3 regions of the Bacillus sp. Brlt_9 genome follow, and region 1 is predicted to be linked to each of the others. Evidence: riboswitches for the same ligand, from Rfam matches in the RefSeq annotation. Region 1 holds a riboswitch; each other region holds the start of a gene.
What was found. A riboswitch is a leader RNA that binds a small molecule or an ion and turns the genes downstream of it on or off. The one in region 1 is predicted to bind S-adenosylmethionine.
Positions count from the first base shown of each region.

Region 2: linked by a shared signal. The riboswitch ahead of VF726_RS24770 (cyclase family protein) and the one ahead of VF726_RS28885 (MetQ/NlpA family ABC transporter substrate-binding protein) in region 1 are both predicted to bind S-adenosylmethionine.
Region 3: linked by a shared signal. The riboswitch ahead of VF726_RS01600 (Na+/H+ antiporter NhaC family protein) and the one ahead of VF726_RS28885 (MetQ/NlpA family ABC transporter substrate-binding protein) in region 1 are both predicted to bind S-adenosylmethionine.

Region 1 is NZ_JAYJLO010000014.1:14,054-21,758, reverse strand. Features, by position in the region: gene VF726_RS28910 (DUF3981 domain-containing protein) at 1-112, opposite strand, end outside; gene VF726_RS28905 (MFS transporter) at 191-724, opposite strand; gene VF726_RS28900 (FAD-binding oxidoreductase) at 721-2,157, opposite strand; gene VF726_RS28895 (hypothetical protein) at 2,268-3,032, opposite strand; gene VF726_RS28890 (NAD(P)-dependent alcohol dehydrogenase) at 3,178-4,086, shown strand; SAM riboswitch class I at 4,167-4,281, shown strand; gene VF726_RS28885 (MetQ/NlpA family ABC transporter substrate-binding protein) at 4,367-5,179, shown strand; gene VF726_RS28880 (methionine ABC transporter ATP-binding protein) at 5,192-6,232, shown strand; gene VF726_RS28875 (methionine ABC transporter permease) at 6,207-6,875, shown strand; gene VF726_RS28870 (SDR family oxidoreductase) at 6,913-7,689, opposite strand.
Region 2 is NZ_JAYJLO010000008.1:73,301-81,005, reverse strand. Features, by position in the region: gene VF726_RS24780 (nucleotidyltransferase domain-containing protein) at 1-508, opposite strand, end outside; gene VF726_RS24775 (PRK06851 family protein) at 628-1,737, opposite strand; SAM riboswitch class I at 1,887-1,999, shown strand; gene VF726_RS24770 (cyclase family protein) at 2,083-2,715, shown strand; gene VF726_RS24765 (hypothetical protein) at 2,743-3,123, opposite strand; gene VF726_RS24760 (S-adenosylmethionine decarboxylase related protein) at 3,386-4,651, opposite strand; gene VF726_RS24755 (DUF2642 domain-containing protein) at 4,889-5,557, opposite strand; gene VF726_RS24750 (spore coat protein) at 5,720-6,169, opposite strand; gene VF726_RS24745 (spore coat protein) at 6,190-6,726, opposite strand; gene VF726_RS24740 (helix-turn-helix domain-containing protein) at 6,961-7,200, opposite strand; gene VF726_RS24735 (hypothetical protein) at 7,380-7,705, shown strand, end outside.
Region 3 is NZ_JAYJLO010000001.1:290,304-298,008, reverse strand. Features, by position in the region: gene VF726_RS01620 (histidine kinase) at 1-395, opposite strand, end outside; gene liaF (cell wall-active antibiotics response protein LiaF) at 395-1,135, opposite strand; gene VF726_RS01610 (PspA/IM30 family protein) at 1,242-1,904, opposite strand; gene VF726_RS01605 (lmo0954 family membrane protein) at 1,956-2,312, opposite strand; gene VF726_RS01600 (Na+/H+ antiporter NhaC family protein) at 2,541-3,857, opposite strand; SAM riboswitch class I at 3,952-4,057, opposite strand; gene VF726_RS01595 (DUF402 domain-containing protein) at 4,178-4,696, opposite strand; gene gltP (glutamate/aspartate:proton symporter GltP) at 4,764-6,035, opposite strand; gene VF726_RS01585 (murein hydrolase activator EnvC family protein) at 6,532-7,705, shown strand, end outside.

The DNA of each region.
Region 1 (7,705 bases):
TACCCTTTACAACCTTCTCATCCCCTTTCTTATCCACTGCTCGAAGTTTACTACCGCTTCTTGTCCATGGAATCAAAAACAAAGTGAGAATAGCTAAAATTAAAAATTTCATCAAAGGCAATGTCCCCTTTTCTTTTATTTTCCCTTTTAGTATAACAAATAAAGGGTATTCAGGTAAAAATGGGGGTAATTATATTTTTTTACTACTTAATACAACTCCGCTTACTACATATAAGATAGATGCAATATAAAAAATCGTACCAATCGTAAAGAAATCTACTAAATATCCCGTTGCAATAATTGCTACTGCTCCTCCAATCGATGTCCACACATGATATTTTCCAATCTCATAACCAGCATTTTCTTGTACAACCTTTCGTGCTAACGACGTCTTCTCTGTATTACGCTGCACAGCACCTAAAACCCCCATTACAATTTGAAGAATATACACATGCCAGACTTCCGTGGCAATCGGGAAACAAAGCATTAATACTGCCATAGACCAAGCATATATAATTAATAATTTCCGATCACCTACTCGGTCAGACACCTTTCCTACTACCGGATATACAAGTGCTGAAGTTAAAGCGAATAAGCCATACGCCCAGCCAAATTGCGAGAAGCTATTCCCAACGTTTCGAAGCAATAGTATATAAAAAGGAAACACCATACTTCCCGCCATCATAATGATGCTTTGTGAGGCTACAAATCTTCTATATGTCATTTCGTATACTCCCTATAAAATAAATTCACAAATCTCTCTTTTGGATCCGCTTCTTTTTTCTTCTGAAGGAATTCTTCTATACGAGGATATGCCCTCTTTAACTGCTCCTTCGTTGGGTAAGAATAGTACGGTAAATAATAACTTCCATTATGCTTTAAAGTAACATCAATCATCTTCTGAATGACCACTTTTGTTTTCTTTATTTCATCCTCTGAGCGCCCTTGATTAATTAAAAGCACAAGTGCAAACATATCATCTTTCGCATAAGATAGTACCGCATTCTCATTCTTTTCTACATAGCGGATTGTAATATTAAGAAGGTTTAATTCTTCTTCATTTAAAACACTCCGCAAGTCATCTATATATGCTGCAAAACTGTCTATCGGTACGAAATACTCCTGTAAAACCTCAGTCAAGTTTGGGTTATCGTATTCCATAAAGGCACTATCCGATCTCATTACATTATTTCGCGTTTCGTACTTACCATTTGTACTTTCAAAATAACTTCTTTGTATATCCCAAAATGTATCTTTTCCCCAATCACTATAGCGTGATAAACCGAGTAAAAACTTTGGCGCAGCTATAATATTTTCTTCTTTTAATTCACTGTACTCTCTCAACTTCTGCTGATCTTTTGCTAATACATAATCTGTCACATACATTTCTTTTAAAAATGAATGTGGGGCAACAGAAATACGTGCTAAATGCATACGTATATCCTCATCCCTTCGCACTTTATTCTTAAAATATGAAGAGTATTCCTTATAATCTAGTACCTTCGTATGCGTTTCATACAATTCATCTTTTGTTAACTTTAGTGTCACATCTAAAATCACGCCAAACAATCCGTATCCCCCAATTACATACGGAAACAAATCAGCATTCTCTTCTCTACTTACATTACGCACCGTACCATTTGCCATTAACAATCTAAATGACTCTACTGTATCAATCAATGCTTCATGACGAATGTCACGCCCATGTACATTTACACTTAATGAACCACCAACAGTAAAAATATTTTGAGATTGCATGACTTGAACCGCAAGACCATACGGATTAATTTTCTTTTGAATGTCATTCCATGTGACACCGCTTTGCACCCTAATCCTCTTCTTCTCCGGATTAAACTCTAATATTTCATTATATCCTTTCATATCAAGTATCGTACCGTTCGGATAATACGTCTGTCCGCCTTGGCTATGTTGCATACCTGCGATAGAAATTTTCTCCCCAGAAACATTTGCATCTTGCACAACCTGTTTTAATGAAATTTCATCCTCAGCATTTTCAACACGTTTTATTTTCGTCGGGAGTAACTTTCCTACATCGCTCATAATCGGATGATTTAATTGCTCTTTATATGTATTTACAGATGTCGCAAGCAACACTGTATAAACTATCATAACCACCGCTATCTTTCTTTTTTTCAAATGACACTCTCCTCTTCTACAATTTTCCCTCTTCATATTGTACCTATTTTCCTTTGAAGAAAGTATACAAAAAAGAGGGCACCTTATTTTAGGTCCCCTCATCAAAACTGTTACTTTGCTACTGGCAATTGTATTGGGTCAAACTTTTCGTACGACGTATATTTTGCGTTCGTAATAATGTGTGCTTTATCCTTGCCATTACTACTCATAATCATGTCTATCTTTGCTGATTCATATTTAAAATCTTTTGTAATGATATATTCTGCGTCCACTTCTTCTATCTTCGCATTTTGTGCTTGTAACATTTTCTTCTGCGTTTCATCCATGCTAGTTAACATACTTTCTGTTTCTTGCCCTTTTAATGTAAATTTCAGTTTATATTTATCTCCGCTTTTCTCCATCTTCATTTTATCTAAAACTACTTCCGGTACTTCTAACTTATCTATAATATCTTGAGTTGCTTTCATTCCACCAGCGTTTAATTGCTCCTCTGGCACGGTTATAACTTCTCCTGTATTAGGGTTTTTCACCTCACCAGCTACTTTACCATCCACAGTATACACTACAACATCTGTACCAGAAATATTCATTTCAGAACGAGAATTCTTTGTCTTTGGCTCTAATTGCATCTTAGCCTTTAATATATCCATCTCTGTTCCTTCAGCTTTTATCCCTACATCATATGTCATCGTTACATGTTCTTCATTTTTAAAAGCTTCGTTCGTTTTCTTGAAAACATCCTTCGCTGCTAATTCCTTTTCTTTTTGAACAGATTCTTTTTTCGGTTCATCCGTCTTTGCTGTTTTCTCATTACTACATCCTACCCCTAGACTGATTGCAAGTACTAAACTTGAAACAAAAATAATTTTTTTCATAATGTCGCCCCCTTTCCCAAAATAATATCACCTCTTTTCCTATGAAATCTATATAATTTTCAATCTATATTTGCTATATAGCGACATGTTTAATGAAGAGCTTAAATATGATGTAAATAACAACAACTCATTTCAGGAGGTCATTATGAAAGCAATTATTTGCACAAAGTATGGACCACCTAACGTTCTTCAGCTTCAAAATATAGAGAAACCTACTCCTAAAAAGAACGAAGTATTAGTTAAAATTCATGCAACAAGTGTATCGACTGGAGACTGTAGAATACGCGGTTTTAATAGTCCCCTCTTATTTTGGATTCCTATGCGGATCATATTAGGTTTCAGAAAACCGAGAAACCCTATACTTGGTGTAGAATTAGCTGGAGAAATTGAGGAAATTGGAACAGATGTAACTCAATTTAAAAAAGGGGATCAAATTTTTGCATTAACAGAACTAAACCTCGGTGGTTATGCCGAGTACACATGCGTACATGAAAGTGGATTAATCACATTAAAACCTACCAATGTGACGTATGAAGAAGCGGCAGTTATTCCTTTTGGTGGAACTTCAGCATTGCATTTCCTGAGAAAGGGCCGTATAAAAAAAGGGCAACAAGTGCTCATATATGGTGCCTCAGGATCGGTAGGAACAGCTGCTGTACAACTTGCTAAATATTTCGGTGCGACCGTTACGGCTGTTTGTAGTCATTCAAATTTTGAACTCGTTCAATCTTTAGGAGCTGATAACGTAATCGATTATACGAAAGAAGATTTTACTAAGCAGGGCGAGCGCTACGATATTATATTTGATGCAGTCGGGAAGTATAAAAAATCCCTTTGTACAAATACATTAACACCCAATGGAAAATATGTATCTGTTAATGGAATGATGGCAAAGGTAAGTAAAGAGGATATGATTCTACTAAAAGAACTAACTGAAACAGAACATTTAAAGCCTGTTATTGATAGAACCTACCAATTAGAAGAAATTGCTGAAGCTCATATGTATGTGGAAAAGGGACATAAGAAAGGTAACGTTTCGATTACCTTAAAATAAAATATATTCAGAAAATAACATTGACAATTCTTTTTGTAAGATTTACTATTAGTACCATATTAAAAAACTACATACACATACTCTTATCAAGAGTGGCGGAGGGACTGGCCCGATGATGCCCGGCAACCGAGCTTATAACGTATAAGCTAAGGTGCTAATTCCTGCAAAACGATTTTTCGTTTTGGAAGATAAGAGAGGAAACTATTTTGTCTATTCGGCACCTCTCTTATTTTTGAGAGGTGCTTTTTATTTTGGAACGTATATGAAGGGGGAATTATAGATGAAAAAAGTATTATTGAGCATTGTAAGTGGAGCTGTATTATTATTAGGTGCATGTGGTGCTAATTCCGATAAAGAGGTAAAAACGTTAGATGAGAAAAAGATTACTGTCGGCGTAACTGGCGGACCGCATGAACAAATCTTTGAAAAGGTGAAAGAAGTGGCAGCGAAAGACGGACTCGAAATTGATGTAAAAGTATTTAATGATTATGTAGCACCCAACGTATCCTTAGATGAAAAAAGTCTTGATGTAAATAGCTATCAAACAAAATCTTATTTAGACGTATTTAAAGCTGAGCGCAATATGAAATTAACGGAAGTATTTTCAACAGTAACATTCCCTATGGGTGTATATTCTAAAAGCTTAAAGGATGTAAAAGATTTAAAAGAGGGCGATGCGATTGCTGTGCCAAATGATCCAACGAATGAACTTCGAGCTTTAAAACTATTTGAAAAAGCAGGTGTTTTAAAAGTGGATCCAAAGGCGACAGAAAAAGCGACTGCGAAAGATGTCATTGAAAATCCGAAAAAATTAAAGATTGTTGAATTAGAGGCATCTCAATTACCGACACAACTAAGCGAAGTGAAAGCAGCTGCAATTAATACAAACTTTGCATTAGGTGCAAAATTAAGCCCTGCGAAAGATTCTATCTTCCGCGAGGGAAAAGATTCACCATATGTGAACTGGGTCGTTGTTCGTACTGAAAATAAAGATGATGCTGTTGTAAATAAATTAAAGAAAGCTTATCAATCTAAAGAAGTAAAAGAATTTATCGAGAAAAAATTTGATGGTTCTGTTTTACCGTCTTGGTAGGAGCTGACGATAATGATTGAATTGAAAAATGTATCCAAAATATTTACAACAAAAAAAGGGAATGTGGAAGCTCTGAAACCTACTTCCCTCCAAGTAAAAAAGGGCGAAGTATTTGGAATCATTGGATATAGCGGCGCTGGTAAAAGTACATTAATTCGATGTGTAAATTTATTAGAAAAACCAACGACAGGAAATATCATCGTAAACGGCCAAGACTTAACAACTTTATCAGCAAAAGAACTAGCAAAATCGAGACAAAAAATCGGGATGATTTTTCAAGGCTTCAACTTACTTAAAACTGTGACAGTTTATGAAAATATCGCATTACCGTTACGTCTATCTGGTCTTTCCAAAAATGAAATTGAAAAAAGGGTAGAAAAGTATTTACGTATTGTCGATCTTTTCAACCGAAAAGATGCCTATCCGAGTGAACTTTCTGGTGGTCAGAAACAACGTGTTGCCATTGCACGTGCACTATCACATGAACCTGAGGTGTTATTAAGCGACGAAGCAACGAGCGCTTTAGATCCAGAAACAACGGATTCTATTCTTGACCTATTACTAAAGATTAATGAAGAAATCGGGATTACAATTTTATTAATTACACATGAAATGAATGTCATCCAGCGTATATGTGACCAAGTTGCTGTTATGGAACATGGAGCAGTAGTTGAAAGCGGGACTGTGAAGGATATCTTCACAAACCCACAACATGTAACAACGAAGAAATTCGTAAATAGTGCATTTGCAGCGAAGATTCCAGAAGAGGTACAAAAAGAACTACAAACTACCGGTGAAATTGTGACTCTCTCCTTTATAGGGAATGCTTCAGGAGAGCCAGCATTAGCTGTTGCTACAAAACGTTTTCAAGTATATCCAAATATTTTATCCGGTAATATTACACAGTTAAAACATGAAGCTTATGGGAAACTGATCATTCATATGCAGGGTGAGAAAAATGAAGTAGCCCGCGCTTTATCATTTTTACAAGAGCAAGGGATCATCGTAGAAGGAGGTAGAACAGATTATGGGAAACAAGTCCTTTTTGGATGAATGGGGTAAAGTTATATGGGAGGCGACAATACAAACCTTTCAAATGACATCTATTTCACTATTCATCTCTATCCTTATTGCACTACCACTCGGTGTCACACTTGTTTTAACGAGACCTGGTGGACAGCACGAAAATAAAATCATTTATCCAATTCTGAATACAATTATTAATATCATTCGCTCTCTTCCATTTATCATTCTATTATTCTTCATTTTACCTTTTACAAAGTTTCTAATGGGAACATCCATTGGCGTGCAAGGTGTTATCGTACCGCTTGTCGTATTCACAGCTCCTTATATTGCACGACTAATGGAGACAGCTTTATTAGAAGTGGATCGTGGTGTTATTGAAGCTTACCAAGCGATGGGCGTTTCTACTATAAAAATTATTTGGCACGTTATGGTGAAAGAAGCTCGTCCCTCCCTTGTACTTGGATTAACAATCGCAACAATTGGCTTAATTGGCGCAACAGCAATGGCTGGACTTGTAGGTGCTGGCGGTCTTGGTGATTTAGCATATCGATTCGGACATTTACGCTACGAACCTGAAGTAATGTATGCAACAGTCTTTATTTTAATTATCCTCGTTCAAGGACTACAGTCTTTAGGCAACGGTGTTGCACGAAGATTGAAGAAAGATTAAAAAAGAAGGTATCTCACCAGGGTGAGATACCTTCTTTTTACCTTTTAAATCCACCTTCAGAATGAATAACTTGTCCAGTAATCCACTCTGCTTCTTCACTTACTAAAAACTGAATAAGTCTTGCTGCATCCCTTGGCTCACCAATTCTACCAAAAGGAAACATCGGCTTTAATCCTTGCTGTATCTCTTCGGTCATCCATCCCGTACTAGTTGGACCTGGGTTAATTGCATTCACTGTTATTCCTAAATGAGCTACCTCAGCTGACAATGTACTAGTAAGAGCGTCAATAGCTCCCTTCGTTGTTGCATACGCTAGTTCTCCTGCCATAGGTCCTTTAAATTGTCCCGATGTCATATTCACAATTCTACCACCAGATTTCTTATTAAATCCTCGGGCAAATTGACTACTTAACAACGTAGTCGCACGAACATTAACCATGTAGTGCTTATCTAATTCTTCAGCAGTCAAATTAGAGAAGTCATTATTCGTAGAATACGCTGCATTATTAATTAATATATGAGGGTAACCTAATTGTTCAGTAACTTTATTTATAAGCTCTTTCGGTGCAGCATTCTGAGTTAAATCTAACTCCATACTGGATACTTTCACACCGTTTTTTAGTAACTCTTCTTTTAATTGTATTTGTTCACTTTGCTCAACGCCCCAAGGCATCTCTTTATCGTACGCTGTCCAATACGTAAAAAATATATCGTATCCTGCTTCAGCTAATTCTTTACAAATCGCTGCACCTATACCATCTAGACGACTTACCCCTGTAACAACTGCTATTTTATTTTTTAATTGATTCATCATATACTCCTCCAATTTA
Region 2 (7,705 bases), on a different contig from region 1:
AAGTCTCTTTCTCCTCTAACCATTTACAAGCTAAAATAGGACGTAATACGTAGAAGTACTTTTTCAACTTTACATTCTCACCTTGCAAAAATTCACGATAATTTTTTGAAGCCATATGTAAGTAATGATATATCGTTGCTTTTGGATCAAAATCCTTTTCACTCATTTGCTGAAGTTGCTCTGGAAAATGAGAGTTTTTTGAATAAAAAATTGGTGATCGAATCCACTCGAGTAAAGCTGGATTTGACTTTGCAAATAGTTGTAATGCCTTTTTAATATCCCATCCGCTTATATCTAAATCATCACTAATCGGATATTCAATTACATCTCGTTTATCATAAATTGATAAATACCATTCTACCGGATGTATATAAACGAATCTAACATCATAATCACTATCTTTCGAGGGAAATCCCCAAGCACGACTCCCTGATTCTACTGCAAATAAAATTTTCACATCATTCTCGTTTTCAATTCTTTCTAGCTCCGCTCTAATTTTCTCTCTCATTTCATACCTCTCCATTTTTTGATTATTTCCTTGGAAATTCGACAAATATACTACTAAGTTTACTACATACTAAAATAGCTGTCAGAAAATTCCCGACAGCCTATCAAAGTTCTTTATTTTTACTTGTTCTTTTCTGTTACACTAACCGCAATTCGTTCAAACTCTTTTTGAATCTCCTCTTTATATGCGTCTACTTTCGAAAAATCCATAGCAGCAATATAAATTCGTTCTAACTTATCACGAACTGATTTTGCTTTCGCTAAGAAAGACATCGCCTCATTCATTTTTGCTTTATATTGAATAGAAACGTCGCGAATTTCGGTAGCATACTTCTCATCTGTCCCTGGTTTCACAATAAGGGCATACATATCTATAATTTCATCACCCTCACGACTCGGAAAATATTCATGTGGTGCAGTGCTATCAAAAATTGCAAACCCTAATTCTCTTACGATAACCATATCAAGACTATTTGGATCAAACCCGCAATGATATACTTCAACTTCAAATCCTTTTTCTTCTGCTGCCTTAGCTAATTTTTTGAGCATTGTTGACTTCCCAGAGCCTGGACGTCCTTTTATGAAATAACGATGTGGTAATCCTTCTGTTAAATTAGGAACAAAATCAACTGCTCCTTTCGGTGTAGCTGCCCCTAAAAAGCGATGTTTCACAAGCGATTGTTTCCCAATTTTATCTGTAAATAATTTCTGAATGAGCTGATCTGTTAGTTCATTTGCTTTATCAAAATTAATATTATCAATATATATTTTCTCCCACTCATCATGTATAACTAATGCCTCGTTAAAACGAGCGTAAGCAGCTTGAAAAGCTTTGCTTGCTTCTGAAACAAATCTTTCAATTTCCACCTTCTGCTTTCTTAATTTATCTGAATCCCAAGCAACACCTAAATTGATATATTCCTCAACAACTCCTGGCATTTTCGGCTCAATAACATGTGGTGATGTTCCATCAACAATTCCTACTTTTAACTTCGGGATAATGACACCATCAACCGATTTGTTATCAGAAGAACAGTGTAAAAATTCAATATCATATCCCTTTTCAACCCATTCACGACCTATTGCCTTAATTAAAGAAGATTTCCCCGTTCCAGGGCCACCCTTTAAAATAAATAATCTGTCTAATCCTTTTAAATTCTCATCATATAAATTATGAAATCCTCTAGCTGTATTGCCGCCAGCATAATAATTCAATACATTCCCTGTCACTGCACTCACTCCTTCGCAGCATTCTATTTACATAAGCTACAATATGCGAGCAACTTTATTTGGGTGAATACCTATTTTGTGTTGCACAGAAAAAGGAAATGAATTACAATTTTATTATCACGAAAATTCCGAACTTTAAATTGAATATGTCTTTATCAAGAGAGGCAGAGGGACCGGCCCTTTGAAGCCCAGCAACCTCAGTTTATATAAACTGAATAGGTGCTAATTCCTGCAAAATGCACTGCATTTTGAAAGATAAAACGTAACTATTGTGTGCAAAACTCATCTTTCTTGATTATGAAAGGTGAGTTTTTTATTTCAAAACATATATTGGAGGTATCTAAAGTGAAAGTAATTGACCTATCACAAACATTTGAAAACAATATGTCCCAATTCCCTGGAACACCAAAAATCAATTTAGGAGCCATTACAAGCGTCGAAGAGACAGGCTATCAAGTTACAGATTTTCATTCTGTCGTTCATGTTGGTACACATTGTGATGCTCCTGCTCATTTCATTTCAGGCGCAACGACTATTGATCAATTACCCCTAGATCAATTTGTAGGCGAAGCGGTTCTTATTGATGTAACTCATGTACAAGAACGAAAACTACCGAAAGAAGTATTACACAACGCTGACATAAAAGAAGGTGATATTGTCATTTTCCATTCCAATCTATCTACTAAATGGAATACAGAGGCGTATGAGAAAGAAGCTTTTTATCTTTCTGAAGAATTAGCTGAGGAATTAGTTCAATTAAAAGTAAAATCTGTCGGTTTAGATTTTATTTCTCCTGATGAGGTAACAACAGAAACATCACCAATTCATCACATACTACTTGGGAATAATATTTATTTAATCGAAAACTTAACAAACTTAGATGCTATTCACACTAAACGTTTCTTCTTCTCAGCGGCACCTTTAAAAATTAAAGATAGCGACGGTGCTTTTGCAAGAGCATTCGCTGTAATTTTTTAAACAAACTATACAAAAAAGCAAAGATCATCATTGACCTTTGCTTCTATTTTTTTTATTTAAATTAAGAAAGAATTGCTCAACACGAGGACGTAACCAAGCTAAATAATCTTTCTCTTTCTTCTTTGTACAAGCTATTTCTTCCCCATCTACCATTCCGACAAGCTCTAGCTCTAACAGTTGCCTCGTAAAGGCTAGTATATTTATTTCTTCGGCTGGATATTCTTCTTTTAATTTCTCCTCAATTTCCCCCAATAAAAAACCGTCACGCATCATTGCCAATGCATCAATCCAAAGTGGCGGCATTTCATATTTTTCTCCTGTAATTGTATCTTTTACAATATAATTCTTTTGCTCTTTTCGAAATTGAATTGTGTGTAAGCATACAGTCGAATTTAATGTTAATTCCATCATACCACCTCTTTCATAATATCTGCATAGAAAAAAGGATGCGCGTGCACCCCTTCTTTTTCTAACACTACCGAACCGTTACATGAATAACAAATCTCATGTCGATATTTTCCTCCATTATAAACGAAGTATTTTATAAAAAAAACCCTTCTTGAAACATTTTATAAAATGTTTATATTTACACAACAAGAACACTTTTCTGAAAAATATTTTCTTCTGCATATTATACTGTTGGTAAAAAATACATACTTTTCACTATAACTTATATCCATCTTACCCGATCATGCAGCAATCCATCTGTAAAATCATTTTCCCCCACTACAAAATCCTTCATATATAAATTTAAATATTCTCCGTACTTACTTTCTGTATTTAATAATAATTCCTCTACATAATAAGCACCTTGCTTAAAGTTATCGAACAGTAAACTACACAAGCCAGCATAAATTCCACATCCCACTTGGAAGTAAGTCGCATTCGTTTTATATTTATGAAAAACTTGACTGCTATTCATCACGTTATACATATATGTCTCGCTATTTTCATAAACGAGTAATACACCGACTAGATCCTCGCCCGCAATCTTTTCTTCGGCTGGATTAAATACTTTACGATTCCAGTTCCATAGATCTTCTACATTCTCTAAATTCTGTCTAATTATATTTGTTGTATACTCGTTAATTCGGTAAAGAAACCCAACTTCCATGTTAAAGTTTTTCCCTAAAATTAAAACTTCCTCATGTGGCATTAAACAACCATAAAACTCTTTCTCTCCCAACTTTACTTTATACTCTGAAGCATATACATCTTCATAAAAATATAGAGGACGATGATGACTCATATACATCGGATAACTCCATATCGCTTCATCTAGAAATCGCTCTACTGCCCATGAAGCATAAAGTGTATGAGGCTTTATAAGTGCTGTATCATTTAAAAATGACGTATCATGTTCTACTATATAGCATGCTTTTGGCTTTTCATTTGGACGTTCCTTCATAAGTTCAACAACCATCCACTGAACAACACCTGGATTCATACCTGAGCCTATAATTGCTTTTGTATTTGTAAATTTCTCTTTTTCCTTCTCAAACCGCGTATATCTTTCCGTAAGCTGAAAGCCAATTAAACTGTCGTCCTGATCTACTGTCTCATTTTCCAAAGCTGAATTAATATAACAAATTCCAAGTTCATTACAACAGCTTAATACTCTGATTGTATCTGCTCCTGAAACATCAATAACAACGCTCGTACCACTTTCTTTTAAATGCTGTTTAAATGTCACTACATCTTGAAGATCTATTTCGGATAAAAACAATTGCTCTTTCAAATTTGGAAACAGCTCATCATAATAAGCCCTATCTTTTTGCTTTATATCAACCAAATGAAATGTAACGTTCTTTATCGCTTCATAAATCGTGTCTTTTTCATTTACTATCGCCTGATTTAAAATTGCTAAAACTGCTTTTGCTGCTCCACCAGCACTACCAAGTAATGTAATCGATAACGAATTCGAAAACTGCTCCACCAACAAAACCCCTTTAATATATTAGTTAAGCAGTTCTCCCTCAAAAAAATAAATTGAATATACGAAAAGATGGCTCGTACATATTTTTTATAATTTTGCACAAGATTTTCTCTTCAACGGTTACACTAACTTATTTATATTCAATTCATTTTCCCCCTCATATCAAAATCGAACTAAACAAATAGGCTCGACCTTTTCTTCTGCATATAAAAGAAAAAGCCAGCCCTTTCAACCAGCTTACGGACAATGGACAGATTTTACATGTTGAATATTTACATACATTTTTGCATCACGTGCTTTTAATATTTCAATATGCCCTTCATTAATCTTCGCCATCTTTCCGATTTTATTAGATTCCTCACCTAAATCGAACACCATGATTTTGCCAGACATTTTAATAAGTTGTTCTTCAAACGTTCGAGCTAACGTAATATTTAATGGATTTACGGGGAGTTCGTTTTTATTGAGGGCGTAAGGCACTTGATTTTCTTTATACGGAATTAACCATTTCAAATGCTTTAAAGATATATATACTGTTTTGTAAACTGGGCTATAAAAAACAATATAATCGTTCATTACACTTGTAACATATCCATGTATTGGGGCATTTCCAGCTACATAAATTTCTGTAAAAATCCCTTTAGAAGTACTTAATACTTTCCTCAAAGAAATTGAAGGAGATTCTCTCTTAATTACAGAATCCACATCTGGTTTTGAGATTTCTTCATCAAATGGTCTTAAAAATTTATAATATTGTACATGGTATAAAGATATATATACGTAGTCTTGTCCATTGTAAAGAACAACGATATCATTTCCTACGTCTATTAATACTCCTTTAAATCTTTTTTCGCCAACTAATTTAACATATATATTTTCTCCAATATTTTTGTTTAACTCATTCATCTATATCCTCCTTCCTATGAATTTCTTCTTTCCTGTCTTCCATTTCTAAAAAAATAATCAGGGCAAAGTTCTGTCTTAATAGTAAGTAATTCCTTTTCATACTATCGAAATAAGAAATTGTTCTTCTCTTTCCCTCATAATGCCCCTCTTATTTATTAAACATTATTTATCTTCATTCTTTTTACATTTAACTACTTGACTCACACTCTTAATGTGAGACTTAATTACATAAATAACTTCATCGCAGTTTACTAGTGTAATACAATCATGGTGTACCTCACTTAATAAACCTTCCACACATTCTGGACCGCCACGATTAATTTTTACCCATTTATACTTCAAGTCTTTTAATATATCTAAAAAAGTATCCTCATCAGAGCAGAAACATGAACTATAGCAATCGCCACATTTACTTTCTTTCACTTTCTTAACCAGACTCTTCACATGTTTCAACTGATAATAAACTAATTCACCATGAGGTAACTGTAACGTTAAATAATCTTTGCCTAACGATACGAGCTCACCCACTCGACTTTCTGGTCCACGAAGGTTTACTTTTACAGTCTCACCAACTAAACATTTAATTTGGTCACAGCATAATACGTTCTCCAATTTCGTATCCCCCTTTCTTATTATCTTCCTCTACTTGATTGTCTTTGTGCACGAGCGCGACCTGAATTATTGCTACTGCTACTGCTACTACTTTCCTTACTGCTACTATCGTCGCTCTCATCGCTCTCTCCGCATGCTAACGCATTATAGTTAACGCTTTTAATATGCTTTACTGCAATTAATATAACTTCTTCTTTTGCAATTAATGTCACAAAATCACAAGAAACATCTTGTAAAATGCCTTCCACTTTCTCTGGACCACCGCGATTAATTTTCACCCAGCAATATTTGAAAGTTTGCAGTAGTGCTTCAAAGTCTTCTGCACATTCGCAATCTTCCCATTCGCCATCACTTGATCCACAGTCTTTCGCATTTTTTGTAATACTTTTTAGATGACTAAGTTGATAGTAATAAAGTTCCCCTTTTTCATTCTGCAATACGAAATAGTCCGGACATACTGATATTATTGTTCCTTTTTGAGATTCTGGACCACCCCTGTTTACTCTCACAAAAGATCCAATTAAGTCTTTCAAAAAATCACAATGAAATATACTCACGAGAAAACCCCTTCCATTAATTTATAAGCTTTTGCACTGATAGTATATGTATCTGTACAGGTTACGTTCTCTATGTTTGTCCTAGCTAGAAAAAAATATGCTTTTAACATGGTAGACTACTACCTATCAAAATCCCACAGAATACTTAAGGTCTTTTAATTTCGGCATCTTCGCACAAAAAAATCCCGTATGAAGATACATTTCTGCATATCTTCATACGGGATTTCCCATCGTTTAATCTTCGTCTTTAACATCCATATCTTCTGGAATTGGTTCGTTTAATATTTCTTCCACTAATTGCTTATATTTCTCCATTTGTTCTAAATGTGTATTGAATTGTTCTTTATTTAATAAATATTGCTCGCCATCAAATAGTGCGCGAACTTTCTTTTGCTGAATTAGCTCTTCAATATACGACTTTGGTAAATTCAAATACTCCGCAGCTTCTTCTACTGTTATATACAACGCGTTCATTCCTTTATTATTTTTTCCTATATACTGTATCTTACTTTATTTTTGTAAACAAATAAAAAAGATTTTGTAAATGCAATTTAAAAAGAAGGTGGATGCATTCCATATATTGTATAATAATATAGTAAGGATTTTTTAAATATAGAATGGTATTACCCATTTACACAAAGGAGAGTTAACATATGGCTACTCGTCACATCATTACAATGTTAGAAAAAACATTACAGGCTGAAACAGGAAACACAATTTCGCATTTAACTACATCTTTATCTGATCGTATTCTTTCTCAAAGCGCAGCAATACATGAAAACAATTGTTATCATACAATTGGGGAATGGTACAAAAATCATTTTTTATTCCAACAAGATGATTTCCTTTGGGCTAAATACGCTTTCTATGACGCATATTGTGAAGCTATAAAGGCACAAGGGCATCTTACAAAACGTGTCCGTCAAATATTAGAATCATTAGCTCGAATGCATGGAAAGCAGTACATTGCTTCTATATT
Region 3 (7,705 bases), on a different contig from region 1:
TTCGTTACTTTTTGAAAGAGTCCAGCTTGCTCCTCTAATCGACGGGCAAGAACGATTACTTTTCGTTCCACTTCATGAAATTCATCATCTGCAGTAAACGAAACATCGCTTGGAAAATTCCCTCGCTCTACTTCAAATAAAAACGTATTTAATCCTTGTATACGCTGCTCTATATAGTAACCAATTGCATATCCTACAATTCCCCCGATAAGTAAACTTGTAGTCATAATAAACAAGCCAATTGGAACAGAAGCGATGGATTCTTTCCATAATAAATCATACACTTGTTGCTCGCTCTTCCATACATATACAATTGTACAAATGAGTGCGATACTAACAGAGGACAACATAGAATAACGAATATACATCCACGAAATATTTTTTTGTTTCTTCATTATACTTTCCTCACTTCCGTATCGCCTACGACAAGCGAAGAAATAATTTTAATACGACGAGGAGCCTCTTTATACTGCTCTGTTCTAAATGTAACATTACGGTTAAACCCTGTCTCCTCATGTCCTGGCAAGAGCACCCGTCCGACAATAACAGAATGATTTAAAGACAGTTCAATATCATATGGCACATATAAACGAATATTACCAACGACACCCCGAATAACAATTACCGTTTCTCCTTCTGGAATCATAGCAGTTGTTAAATCTATTTCCACATCACAAGCACCATATTGAACATTAATATCCTCAAGTTCATAAATATGATCCATCATTCGTACATTACCGACAAACATATTTTTCAAATATGTTTCTGTACGATATATTTGCTTCTCTTCGTCTATAATCCCTTTTTCTTTAATTTCAATCTTCATTTCCTTTTGCTTATGTCCTTGTTGAATCAATTGATAACCAATTAAAGCTAAACAAGCGAATACGACAAGAACAAATGCTGCTGATGAGAATAAGAAGAATAAAAATACGATACCACCAACAAATAAAAATACATTTCCCCGTACATAACGATTCTTTTTACGATAATGCCTTCCAAACATAAGCATAATAAATGCAAAAATGAGACCACCTGGTTCAAAATGTCCAAGTATCATATCAAGAAAAAGACCGAATCCAAATATGATGAGGAGCATCCCCATTAATTGTGTTTTTGAAAAATGTTTCTTCATTTCAGCTCCCCCCTTCTTGTCACATATACATAGAAGAAAAGGCATTGCTTTCCAACACCTTTTCTCCTATCACTATATCATAAGCCTGTTTTATAATATACTACTATTATTTTGTTAACTCTTTCGTTAACGATACATCATTCTTTTCCTTCATTTCACGCTCAAGCTTTGCAATCTTCATATCAAATGTATCACGTTCATGCTCCTCATTCATACGAGTTTCTAAGTCGCGGATATGATCTTCAATTTCTTCAAAGCGTAAGAACGGATTATTCTCATCCATTTTATGCATAGCAGTATTCATACGACGATTTGCATGTGCCATATTTTCACGTGCCATTAATTCCATACGTTTCGCGTGCATTTCTTTTAATTTATTTTTCATCTCAGAAAGACGACGCTCCAACTCATCAATTTGCTCTACAACACCTGCATACATTTCTTCTAATCGAGTTACTTGCCCTTCATAATACGCTACTTCTTCTAACGCACGCTCATGTAGTTGTAATTCGCCTGCTTCTTGAGCAATGATAGCTTGCTTTGATCTTTTATTAACGAAATAACGTGCTTGCTCAAGCTCACGAGCAAAATTTGATTTTAATGTTTTATGGCGCTCAATTAACTTTTCAATTTTTGTTATTTCACGCTCACTATCGCGTAAATATTGATTTAACATCGCTATTGGATTTTTTCTTTCTTTCTCATCTAACACATTATGAAAATCTGCTAAAATTGCATCGCGTACACGTCCGAATAAAGATTGTTTCATTATAATCTTCCTCTCTTCTACCTTATAAATTTGATTTTTATTAGTTTTTCATTAGTTTTTCATTAACTTGTTCCACTCATCTTCAAAGTTGCTATATGGTTTAGAACTTTCTGGTGCAGAATCAACAACTACATTTTTTTCTTTTTTCCACTCACGGTATCCGTAGTATAAAACTACTAATGCTGCGATACCGATTAATGCTGGGGAGTGCGAAAGTGCAATGGATAAACCGATTAAACCAACAATACCCCAAGCTAACTTTCCAAAAAATGATTGTGCTCGCACAAATGATTTATAGCTCCAGTACACAACTCCTGCTCCGATTGCGAATCCTACAATACCAGCAAGACTACCAAGAGCAATTAAAGCCAAAATACCGGCCGCGATAAACGCTAGAAATTGTTTCATCTTGTGCTTGCCTCCCTTCGATTTGATACTCTTATCTTAACTATTTTTTCATTTTTCCATAACGAGCTTAAGAACCGTTTTCGACTCAGACTTAAGACCGAGTTGCATTCAGCCTTTTGTAAAAACATACGGTAGGATAGGATGTTTCACTCTTTTATCGCACATAAAAAGCCGTACAGAGAACATTCTCTGTACGGCTTTCGTTACTATTCATAAACTTCATTTTACTTATGCTGTTTTATGATACTCTTTCTTTCCCGCTACTTTAGAAAACCTCGGGAAACCAATTAATATAGAAATGATTCCACATACTCCAACTAAAATCGGATAAAATGCATATGGTAACAATTCAATCGGAGATAACGCTGCAAATCCTGCTGCAGTTAACATTTGCGCACCATACGGAATTAATCCTTGCACACAACATGAGAAAAGATCTAATACACTCGCTGATTTACGAGGATCAATTTCATATTGGTCTGCAATGTTTTTCGCAAGCGGACCTGTAAAGATAATAGAAATCGTATTATTCGCTGTACACATATTCGTCATACCTACTAAACCAGCAATACCGAACTCCGCTCCTTTTTTTGAACGAATGTTACGAGTTAAAATATTCATTAAATATTGAATACCACCATTATATTGAATCAGTTCGACCATACCACCAATTAAAATAGCAAGTAATACTAACTCCATCATACCGCCCATTCCAGTCGTTACACTTTTAAAGAAACTCTCTAACGTGTAGCTACCATCTAAAAGACCGATAACGCCGGATAGTACAGTTCCACCAGTTAACACAATAAGTACATTCCAACCTAGTAGCGCTGTAATAAGTACTCCTGCATACGGTAAAATCTTTATCCAGTCAAAGCTATGCGCTTTAATCTGCGTGTCGCTTCCTAAAGTAATGATTACTAATAGTACAATTGTAATAATAGCTGCAGGTAATACAATTAAAAAGTTCGTTTTAAACTTATCTTTCATTTCTGTTCCTTGCGAGCGTACAGCTGCAATTGTTGTATCTGAAATAAATGATAAATTATCACCAAACATTGCCCCGCCAACAACTGTCGCCATCGTAAGTGCAATTGAGATATCAGTTTGCCCACTAATACCTACAGCAATTGGTGCTAATGCAGCAATTGTTCCCATTGAAGTTCCCATCGCTAATGAAATAAATGCCCCTATAACAAAAATTCCAGCTACGATAAATCCTTGCGGTAAAATTGATAACGCTAAGTTAACTGTAGAATCAACGCCGCCCATCCCTTTTGCTGTTTCAGAGAACGCTCCTGCCAGTACAAAAATTAAAACCATAATCATAATATCTGGATTCCCTGCACCTTTAGCAAATCGTTCCACTTTTACATTAAAGCTTTCTTTACGATTCATTGCTAAAGCGACTCCTACAGCAATTGAAATCGCTATAAGTATCGGCAATTTATAGAAATCACCTGTAATAATTCCAGAACCAATAAATAGTGCCAAAAATATTCCAAGCGGTAATAAAGCTAAACCATTTCCTCTCGTTTCTTTCAAAGTATCATCTCTCCCTAGTTTTAAACCTTTTCTACTGAACAACAAAAGACCTCTTCCAACGAGAAGAGGTCTTATACATCTATAAGAAACGCTCTTCTCATCTTTCAAGCACATGCTTGCTGGATTTGGCACAGCACTCTGAAATCGAGTCCGCTGCCGAGGCATCGTAGGGCCAGTCCCTCCGCCTCTCTTTATAAGAAGGTTTCATATTTATTTTTTAATAATAATTTCTTCCCTAACTTTACTCGCTTACAAAACAAAAGTCAATTATTTTTTGTATAGATTTTTTTGGTAATTATGCAAAAATTTGAATACAATAATCATTTTAACTTTTTGATTTCTTCTTCCAATATTGAAATCCAATAAAATTCACTATTGTTTATTGCAGCTATTATCCATTTCGTAGTGCACCAAGCTAAATCATACTCTTCTTTTGTAACATCGCCACTTTTATAGGCATCCTCTAACTCATCTTCATCTAGTACATACATCTTACCGTTCGGTAATAACACTACATCTAAATATAAATCATCAAAATACGGTAAACCACGGTCATCAATTTTATATTCTTTCGCCACATCGATATAATATTGCACTAATTCTTTTTGATCATCTAACATGGCTGTAATCGCAAAGTTTTTCCCGTTTATGAAATATTGAATCCACGTATACTGATCCCCTGCAATACAAAGTTCTTTCCCATCATATTCTTTATAACTAGGTTCGCTAACCTTTTTTATTTCCAGTATTCCTAGCATTCCCTCTTCTATTTGCTTAACCGTATAATCTTTCTCTATTAGTCGCTTCCACGAAGAACCGTCACCATATTTACGTTTCATTACGTCCGCTCCCCTTCTATATAGAAAAGCCCCCACATATTATGTGAGAGCTTGTTCAAATTATAATTTAAGCTGCTTGTTTATTAGAAATCTCTTCCAAATAAGCTTGTCCTTTTTCAGCATCATACTGACCTTCCCACTTAGACATAACTACAGCTGCTAAAGAGTTACCTACAACGTTAACTGCTGTACGAGCCATATCTAAAATACGGTCAATACCGGCGATGAAGGCTAAACCTTCAGCTGGAATACCTACTGTACCAAGTGTCGCTAATAATACAACGAATGATACGCCCGGTACACCCGCGATACCTTTTGATGTAACCATTAATACAAGTAATAATGTAATTTGTTGTGTAATAGATAAATCAATACCGTACATTTGCGCTAAGAAAATAGCCGCAATTGCTTGATATAAAGTTGATCCATCTAAGTTAAATGAATAACCTGTCGGAATAACGAAAGATGTAATTGCTTTCGGACAACCGAACTTTTCCATTTTCTCCATAATTTTCGGTAAAACTGTTTCTGAACTTGCTGTTGAATACGCTAAGATCAGTTCGTCTTTTAAAATTTTAAAGAATTGGAAAATGTTAATTCCAAATATTTTCGCTGTAAGTCCCAATACAACTACAACGAAGAAAATCATTGCCCCGTATACTACAATTAGTAATTTCCCTAACGGAATTAATGAAGCTAAACCGAATGTAGATACTGTAACACCAATTAATGCGAATACACCAAATGGTGCAAATTTCATAACTTGGTTCGTTACGTAAAACATTGCATCAGCTACACCTTGGAAAAATTGAAGAACCGGTCTTCCTCTTTCCCCAATTGCTGCTACACCTAAACCAAATAATACAGAGAAGAAGATAATAGCAAGCATATCTCCGTCAGCTAATGACTTCACAATGTTCGTTGGAACAATATTTACAAATGTATCTGCAAATGAATGACTTTGCACTTGCTCTGTCGTATGTGTATATTTCGAAATATCTGTCTTTGTTAACTGCTCCATATTTACGCCTTTTCCTGGTTGGAAAATATTCGCAATTAATAGACCGACAATAATTGCAATTGTTGTAATTATTTCAAAGTAAATAATTGTTTTTCCGCCTAGTCGGCCTAATTTTTTTACATCGCCAACACCAGCAACCCCAACAACAATACTTGCTACAACAATCGGTACAACGATCATTTTAATTAATCGGATAAAAATATCACCAATTGGTTGTAAATAACTCACCACTGCCGGATTGCCAAAGAAAATCGCCCCAACTGCAATACCTAGCGCAAGACCAATTAATATTTGCCATGCAAGTCCTATTCTTTTCATATTTGTTGTAACCCCCTCTTCGATGTGTCACTCTATCTCTCATTCTATCTCTATAAAACTCGAAATTAAGAGTATTACATATTATTCGACAATTCACTACATTTTGTCCCTGTTAAAAATCATAAATCAAAAAATTAAATCTGACAACAAAATAAGTTTGCCCGGACGCAAATAATTTTCTTGACAAAAATAAAACCCATGTCAGAAAACCTAACATGAGAACGATTCCTCACCAGTGTTTTATTGGATTCCTAACTAATATTTCACTACATAAAATAAACTCACTTTTCCCTTTATTTTACAACAAAAAAACTAAAAATACATCCTTGTTACACAAATATAAAAAATGCATCGACAGTGAAATTTATCGTCGAAAGATGATAAATTCCGACAAAACTTAGCAATTTCATAAAATTTTCTTTACATTATGGTTACAACGATAGACACTCTTCTTCTTATGATATATAACATTCATAGGGAAAGGAGCCAGACAACCATGAAAAAGAAATTTGCAGCGTTCAGCGTTTTAGCAGCAGGAACAATTTTTGTTTCTCCGTTACTATCACCTGCATACGCTGAAACGAATCAAGATAAATTATCTAATATTCAATCTGAATTAGAAGGAAAACAAAATGACTTACAAAATAAATCAGCTGAAAAAGAACAAATAGAAAAGGAAATTCAAGAATTACAAAAGAAAATCGACGATTTAACTACTTCTATTAATAAAAACGAGGCTGAATTAAACGATACAAAAAAAGAAATTAGTAAAACACAACAAGTAATCGCTGAAAAAAAGAAACATATAGAGCAACTACAAACAAACATAGATACACGCCAAGAAGTTATTAAGCAACGTTTGCAATCTATGCAAGAAAAACCTCGTACCAATATCATTACAGAGGTATTAACAACTTCTACAAACATCGCTGATCTTGTTGATAATATGTACTCTGTTAGTTTAATTTTAAACAACGATACCGATATTGTGAAAAAACAAACAACTGACCAAAATGCTGTAACGAAAGAAAAAGAGGCTGTTGAGAAAAAAGAACAAGAATTAAAAGAAGCTGAACAGAAATTAGTTCAAAAACAACAAGAATTACAAACGAATCAGCAACAGCAGCAAACCTTTATTAGCGATCTACATACGAAAGTAGCAAAAGTAGATTCAGAGATTGAAGGATTAGAAGAATCTAAAGGTATTTTAGAAAATCAGCGTCAAGCTGTTCAAAAAGCAATTGAAGAAGAAAAACGCGCAGAAGAAGCTCGTAAAGCTGAGGAAGCCCGCAAGGCAGAAGAAGCTCGAAAACAAGCTACTACATCTGCTCAAAAAGCTCAAGCAGCTCCAACACCACACGATACAAATATCGGCGGCTTTATTAAACCAGCAGCTGGATCAAAAACTTCTGGGTTTGGCGTGCGTTCTATAGATAACCATAAAGGAATCGATATCGCAGCTTCAGGGACCGTTCCGATTATTGCCGCTGCTGATGGCGTTGTTATTCGCTCGGAATTATCTTCTAGTTATGGAAATGTTGTGTACTTATCTCACCGTATTAACGGAAAAACATACACAACAGTATATGCTCATATGAGTAGCCGTTCTGTATCAAATGGACAAACTGTAAAACAAGGAACTCAACTTGGATTTATGGGGAACACTGGTC